One region of the Stenotrophomonas sp. genome, then DNA from elsewhere that is predicted to be linked to it. Evidence: riboswitches for the same ligand, from Rfam matches in the RefSeq annotation. Region 1 holds a riboswitch; the other holds the start of a gene.

The links. Region 1 has a riboswitch for glycine ahead of AC5JLE_RS02290 (trimeric intracellular cation channel family protein). Riboswitches for the same ligand answer to the same signal wherever they lie in the genome.
Region 2: another riboswitch for glycine. It lies ahead of gcvP (aminomethyl-transferring glycine dehydrogenase); the one in region 1 lies ahead of AC5JLE_RS02290 (trimeric intracellular cation channel family protein).

What each region holds. Positions count from the first base shown of each region.
Region 1 is NZ_JCACKF010000008.1:15,296-19,120, reverse strand. It holds gene AC5JLE_RS02310 (NAD(P)/FAD-dependent oxidoreductase) at 1-395, shown strand, start outside; gene AC5JLE_RS02305 (hypothetical protein) at 482-898, opposite strand; gene AC5JLE_RS02300 (nuclear transport factor 2 family protein) at 902-1,333, opposite strand; gene AC5JLE_RS02295 (GIY-YIG nuclease family protein) at 1,478-1,753, opposite strand; glycine riboswitch at 1,794-1,883, shown strand; glycine riboswitch at 1,897-2,002, shown strand; gene AC5JLE_RS02290 (trimeric intracellular cation channel family protein) at 2,085-2,702, shown strand; gene AC5JLE_RS02285 (3-deoxy-7-phosphoheptulonate synthase) at 2,965-3,825, opposite strand, start outside.
Region 2 is NZ_JCACKF010000039.1:18,497-22,321, forward strand. It holds gene AC5JLE_RS15380 (siderophore-interacting protein) at 1-316, opposite strand, end outside; gene AC5JLE_RS15385 (multidrug effflux MFS transporter) at 457-1,683, opposite strand; glycine riboswitch at 1,983-2,085, shown strand; gene gcvP (aminomethyl-transferring glycine dehydrogenase) at 2,148-3,825, shown strand, end outside.

The DNA.
Region 1 (3,825 bases):
AGCTGTTCGTGGCCGGCGACCTTGCCGCACTGAGCCAGGCCGACGGCAAGCCGGTTCCCGGCGTGGCGCCCGCGGCCAAGCAGATGGGCAAGTACGTGGCCGAGGTGGTCCGTGCACGCCTGCACGGCAAGCCCGAGCCCGGTCCGTTCAAGTACGCCGACTACGGCAACCTGGCCACCATTGGCCGCATGGCCGCGATCGTGCACCTGGGCCGGCTGCAGCTCTCCGGCGTGCTGGCCTGGTGGTTCTGGCTGGCCGCGCACGTGTTCTTCCTGATCGGCTTCCGCAACCGCATCGTGGTGCTGCTGAACTGGGCGGTCGCGTACTGGAGCTACCAGCGCAGCGCGCGCATCATCTTCGGTGATGACCAGGACGACCGGCGGCCGAAGCGCTAGGGCTTCCCGGGGCCTTTCCTGGGGTCAGAGCCCTTTCCGCCGGAAAGGGACCCGACGCCGGCTACCGCATCCACGCATGACGTGGATTACTTCCGGCAGAAGTCCTCCTTCCTCGCGGTGTCGGCAATCTGCGCGGTACTCCAATGCCGGGTGATCCAGATCGCCAACGCGGTGCTGCTGAGATGCCAGCGCAGCATGCCGCGCTGGGGTTGCCGCCACAGGTGGCGCCGGGCAATCCAGAAGGCCTCCCGCTCCACTTCAGGCACCTTGTTCTTCATCCCGTCCTTGTCGAAGAACTGGGCGGTGAAGCGCCAGGGGTTCATCGGCTGGTATCCCGCCCGTGGCTCACCACTGCACGCAGCCACGCCACTGGGCGCGCGGTCGGCCGGCTTCGGCCGACCGTCCACCAATGCCAGCCCGAGCAGATACAGCAGGCCAGGCAGCAGCGCGATGCCGGCGACCAGCACGACGACGGAGATCCATGCGTTGCCGGCGGCACGCATCGCTCAGTGCGCCTTCGGTTTCGGGTACCACAGTGCGTTGACGATGACCCAGCGCTGGTCGAAACGCCCCATGTGGAAGTAGTCGACGAACCACGGGGTTTCCAGCCGCACCGAGGCCGCGTTGCCGGTCACGTCCAGCACCGTGCAGCGGCGATCCCATTGATCCTTCGGGGTCTTCAGCGCGCCCTGTTTCGTCAGCGAGACCAGCTCCTCCTTCGACATCCGGCGCAGGCCCAGGCGCTCGTCTGGCGTATCACCGAGCACAGCGCGCTTGGCCAGGTCCGGGTGCAGCGAACGGGCGACGCGCTGCGGATCGGCCTCCAGCTGGCCATCGACGTAGTCGTGGCAGGTGGCTTCGATGGCCGCGATCGTGGCGGCGTCGGCGGCAGGGCTCGTTGCTGCGGAAAGCGCGAACAGCAGGGCAATCGTGGACATCCGGGTCTCCGGCTCTGGGCGCGGGGCGATCATCGCATGGGCCGAATGGCCCATCCACGCATGACGTGGATCTACTGTAGAGCCGAGCCCATGCTCGGCTCCCGCATCGGGCAGACGGAACAACAGCCGGGCGTGGGCTCGGCTCTACAGAAGCGCAGGATCCGTTGCCTGCAGCCAGGCCAGCTTGCGTTCGCGGGGCTGCTGCTTGAGTTGCCACTCGGCCCGCGAGGCGGCGGCCCGGTCCGGGTATTCGCGCACGGCCAGCACGCGCAGCGGCGGCCGGGCCCGGGTGTAGCGCGCGCCCTTGCCGGCCTGGTGGGCGGCGAAACGCGCCTCCACATCGGTGCTGATGCCGGCGTAATAGCTGCCATCGCGGCATTCGAGCAGGTACAGGAACCACGGGCGGAGGGATGGGGCCATGCCTGGATTATGCCGTGCTGCACTGCAGCGGATATACTGGCGACCGAATGCAGGAGAGAGGCGCCGCGCTGGCGCCCGCCGAAGGCGCAGGCTCCCATGATCGCTCAGGCCGGTGGGCTGGAATCCCACCAACCATGCATTCGACTCGCCGAGCTGGAGAGAGGTCACCGGGCATGCCCGGGACGATCCGCCGAAGGGGCACGCGGCCCATGCCGCTGAACTCTCAGGCAAAAGGACAGCGGGAGCGGCACCGGTCATCGTCATCCCGTCATTGCGCAGGCAGTGGCGGTGGTCGCGCATGGCCGGCCCCACCGCGCCCGGAGCCTGTCCCATGCTGCTGTCCATCATCTACCTGATCGCCATTTCCGCCGAAGCCATGACCGGCGCACTGTCCGCCGGCCGCCGCCGCATGGACCTGTTCGGCGTGGTCATGATCGCCTGCGTCACCGCCCTCGGGGGTGGTTCACTGCGCGACATCCTGCTCGGCCACTACCCGCTGGGCTGGGTGAAGCACCCCGAGTACCTGGGCTTCACCGTATGCGCGGCGCTGATCGCCACCTGGGTGGCGCGCTGGATGCATCACTTCCGCCGCACCTTCCTCGTGCTCGACGGGCTGGGCCTGATCGCCTTCACCCTGATCGGCTGCTCGATCGCGCGCGAAGCCGGCCATGCGATGCCGATCGTGCTGATCGCCGGCATGCTGACCGGCGCGTTCGGCGGGGTGCTGCGCGACATCCTCTGCAACGAGGTGCCACTCATCTTCCAGAAGGAGCTGTACGCGATCATCGCGCTGCTGACCGGCGCGGCCTATCTGTTGCTGCTGCACTGGGGCGTGGCCGATGCCACCGCAATCCTGTGCTGCCTTGGCGGCGGCTTCGCATTGCGCCTGCTGGCGATCCACTACCGCTGGGAAATGCCGAAGTTCGTCTACCACGACGAAGTGCATTGAGCCTCTTCGTAAAGTCGAGCCATGCTCGACTGCTCTTTGCAGGAAACCAACGCGCTTCGCGCGCAGGTCGGGCATGGCTCGACGCTACAGGAAGCGGTATCACCACCCCGGCGATGTACCTGGCGCTGTCGCTCATGCGCAGCGCCAGGCGCATCGCCGGTGCAGATGGGCCGGCCTCCAACTCCGACCGGCCCTGATCGCGGCCGCACCCCCGCAGGCGCTGGCCGCCATCCACACACGTGCCGCACTCAGGCGGCTTCGATCAGGCTGCTTCGGACACCTTCACGTCGCGACGGGCGCGCACGGCCGCAGCCAGACGCTCCAGCACCGTCACGGTGGTGTCCCAGTCGATGCAGCCATCGGTGATGCTCTGCCCGTAGACCAGCGGCTGGCCTTCCACCAGTTCCTGGCGGCCACCGACCAGATGGCTCTCGATCATCACGCCAACGATGCGCTGTTCGCCGTCTTCCAGCTGAACAGCGATGTCCTCGATCACCTTCGGCTGGTTCTCGGGGTTTTTCAGGCTGTTGGCGTGGCTGGCGTCGATCATCAGGCGCGTCGGCAGCTTGGCCTTGGCCAGCACCTGGCAGGCGTCGGCGACGCTGCCGGCGTCGTAGTTCGGCTGCTTGCCGCCACGCAGGATCACATGGCAATCCGGATTGCCGGTGGTCGACACGATGGCGGTGCCGCCCTGCTTGGTGACCGACAGGAAGTGATGCGGATTGGACGCCGCACCCACCGCGTCAGCGGCGATCTTCACGTTGCCATCGGTGCCGTTCTTGAAGCCGACCGGGCACGACAGCCCCGAGGCCAGCTCACGATGCACCTGGCTTTCGGTGGTACGCGCGCCGATCGCGCCCCACGCCACCAGGTCGGCGATGTACTGCGGCGAGATCACATCGAGGAATTCGACACCGGCCGGCAGGCCGAGCTTGTTGATGTCGCGCAGCAGGCCGCGGGCAATGCGCAGGCCCTTGTCGATCCGGAAGCTGCCGTCCAGGTCCGGGTCGTTGATCAGGCCCTTCCAGCCCACCGTGGTGCGCGGCTTCTCGAAGTACACACGCATGACGATTTCCAGTTCGCCGGCCAGCGCGTCGCGCAGCGGCTTCAGGCGCTGGGCGTA
Region 2 (3,825 bases), on a different contig from region 1:
TCTCGCCATGCAGCACGAAATCAACATCGACCTCGCCCTGCTCTGCACGCAGCTGGCGGAGGGTGTAGGTGCGCATCGGCGGGCGCTGATCGTCCGGCAGGGCCCGGTAGCGCGGGTACCAGTCCTCGCCGCTGGGGACCTGCGGCGCCTCCTGGCCGGGCAAGGGGAAGAACACCTTGATGCGCTGGTCCGGCCCTCCGGTCGTCATCCGCGCCACGTCGGCACCGGTGAACACCATGCGGTCCAGGGAAGGGGAAAGAACGCGGCGCTCCTTCAGCGCCACCTCGAACAGGCGGTAGGTCTGCTGCGCAGCCATGGGGAACCTCATGCAACGACAGTGGATCGGCTGGCTGTCGTGCACCTGTGCACCGGCTGGCTGGAGTGCCCAGCCTAGTCCGGCGGTTTCCCGCCGCAAGCGTTGCGGGCGCCACGGCCCGCCCTACCCCTGCGCGCTGCTCAGTGACCCGTGCAGGCTGCCTGCGCCGCGCGTTCGCGCCGGTGTTCCCAGTACCAGAACACGAAGCCGGCGCCGAAGAACCCAGCCTGGCCCAACGCCAGGTGCAGCGGGCTGGCGCTGAGCAGCGGCGACACCACGCCGGCCACCACGGTGCTGATCATCAGCTGCACGAAGGCCTGCAGCGACGAGGCCAGGCCGCGCTGGTGCGGGTACATGTCCAGCACCGCCAGCGCCAGGATCGGGAAGATCAGCGCCATGCCCATGCCACCCAGGAAGATCGGCAGCACCGCCCACGGCAGCACGAACTGCGGCGCCAGCGCCACGTAGCCGACGTTCAGCAGCACCGACAGCGCGCACAGGCCGAAACCAATGGATACCTGGCGGGTGGGCGTGGTGTGCCCGGCCATGCGCCCGGACAGGAACGAGCCGGTGGTCATGCCGCCGATGGTGGGGATGAACAGCCAGGCGAAACCGCCCTCGCCCAGGTGCAGGTGTTGCATCACGAACACCGGTGCCGAGGAGATGTACAGGAAGATGCCACCGAAACCGATGCTGCCGGCCAGCGCCAGGCGCAGGAAGCGCGGATTGAAACCGATGCGCACGTAATCACGCATCAGCACCCGCGGCGACAACGGAACGCGCGCTTCGAGCGGATGGGTCTCCGGCAGGTAGCGGGCGGTGGCCGCCAGCAGAACCAGTGCGAACACCACCAGGAACCAGAAGATCAGCGGCCAGCCAGCACCGCTGAGCAGGATCCAGCCACCGATGATCGGCGCGATCGCCGGGGCGATGCCGAACAGCATCGACACCTGGCTCATCAGCCGCTGCGCGTCGTGACCGTGGTACAGGTCGCGGATCACCGCGCGGCCGACGATCATGCCGACGCCTGCGGACAGGCCCTGCAGGGCGCGGAACCCCAGCAGCGTGGTCAGATCGGTGGACAGCGCACAGCCGACCGAGGCGCCCACGAACACCACCAGGCCGCCGAGGATCACCCGCTTGCGGCCCCAGGCATCGGACAGCGGGCCGTGTGCCAGGCTCATCAGGCCGTAGAACAGCAGGTACACGCTGATGGTCTGCTGCACCGCCACCTCGTCCACCGCCAGGCGCTGGGCCAGCTGCGGAAACGCGGGGAAGATGGTGTCGATCGAGAACGGACCGAACATGGCCAGGCCGGCGAGCAGCAGGGCCATGCGGCGGGTGGAAGGAGCAACAGCGGCGGTCATGGAGAAGGCGTCCGGCAGGGCCATGCGCGGCACGCACGGCGGGCGCCAGTCCCCTGCAGCAGGGACGGCGCCAGATGAATTCGGGTATCCGCCCATCATAGGTGGGGATTGCGCCTGATGCCATGCAGCAGTGCACAAAACGCACGGGCGGGCCATCGGCCATTCAGGCGCCGCGGCCGGGCCCGCAGGCGGCTGGCGGGCCCGCAACGGGCTATAATCGGCGGGCAACACGGTGGGAGAAGCGGAACACCGCTGCCGAAGGCGCAACGCCCGTAATCGCTCAGGCCCGATACCACCCGTAACACAACTCTGGAGAGACCGGTTCGATCCGGCGCCGAAGGGGCACGAAGCCGCGGTTTTCCGCGCTTCCAAACTCTCAGGCAAAAGGACAGAGGGGCGCCCCGCAGACCGCCGACCGGCGGCTTGTGCCCGTGCGTGTGCCCTTTCCTGACGGATCCTTCGCCATGTCCCAGAACACCCCTTCCCTGCGTGAGCTCGAGCACCACAATGCGTTCGTCGAGCGCCACATCGGCCCCAACGATGCCGAGATCGCGCAGATGCTCGACGTCGTCGGCCACGCGTCGCTGGATGCGATGACCGATGCCATCGTACCGGCCAAGATCAAGTCGCCGGCGCCGCTGGCACTGCCGGAATCGATGACCGAAGTGCAGGCACTGGCGAAGATCCGTGCGATCGCCGACAAGAACACCGTGCTGCGCAGCTTCATCGGCCAGGGCTACTACGGTACCCACACGCCGAACGTGATCCTGCGCAACATCCTGGAAAACCCGGCCTGGTACACCGCCTACACCCCGTACCAGGCCGAGATCTCGCAGGGCCGCATGGAAGCGCTGATCAACTTCCAGACCCTGTGCGCCGACCTCACCGGCATGGAAATCGCCAACGCCTCGCTGCTGGACGAAGCCACCGCCGCAGCTGAAGCGATGACCCTGGCCAAGCGTTCGGCCAAGTCGAAGTCGGACACCTTCTTCGTGCACGACGCCGTGCACCCGCAGACCCTGGAACTGCTGCGTACCCGCGCCGAGCCCATGGGCATCGTGCTGCGCGTCGGCACCCCGGCCGAGGCACTGGAAGCAGAAGCCTTCGGCCTGCTGCTGCAGTACCCGGACACCTTCGGCCAGATCGGCGACTACAAGGCGCTGGTCGAGGCCGTGCACGCGCGCGGCGGCCTGGTGGCCGTGGCCACCGACCTGCTGGCGCTGACCCTGCTGGCCGCCCCGGGCGAATGGGGTGCGGACATCGTGGTCGGCAACAGCCAGCGTTTCGGCGTGCCGTTCGGCTTCGGCGGCCCGCACGCCGCATTCATGGCCTGCCGCGACGCCTACAAGCGCTCGATGCCGGGCCGCCTGATCGGCGTCTCGGTCGATGCCCAGGGCAACCCGGCCTACCGCCTGACCCTGCAGACCCGCGAGCAGCACATCCGCCGCGAGAAGGCCACCTCCAACATCTGTACCGCACAGGTGCTGCTGGCGGTGATGGCCTCGATGTATGCCGTGTACCACGGCCCGGAAGGCCTGACCCGCATCGCCCGGCGCACCCACCGCCTGGCCTCGATCCTGGCCGCCGCGCTGCGCGAGGCCGGCGTGCAGGTCGGTGGCGACTTCTTCGATACGCTGCACATCACCGGCGTGCATGCCGATGAGATCCACGCCAAGGCACGCGCCGCCGGTTACAACCTGCGCGCGATCGACAGCGACTCGGTCGGCATCAGCCTGGACGAGACCGCCACCCGCGCCGACGTGGTCGCACTGGCCGCCGTGTTCGGTGCGCAGGCCGACGTCGACGCGCTGGATGCCAGCACCGCCGATGCGCTGCCGGCCGGCCTGCTGCGCCAGTCCGCATTCCTGACCCATCCGGTGTTCAACACCCACCACAGCGAGCACGAACTGCTGCGCTACCTGCGCTCGCTGGCCGACAAGGACCTGGCGATGGACCGCACGATGATCCCGCTGGGCTCGTGCACCATGAAGCTCAACGCCACCGCCGAGATGATCCCGGTGACCTGGCCGGAGTTCTCGCAGATCCACCCGCTGGTGCCGGTCGACCAGGCGCTGGGCTACAAGGAACTCATCGACACGCTGGAAGCGATGCTGGTGGAATGCACCGGCTATGACGCGGTCA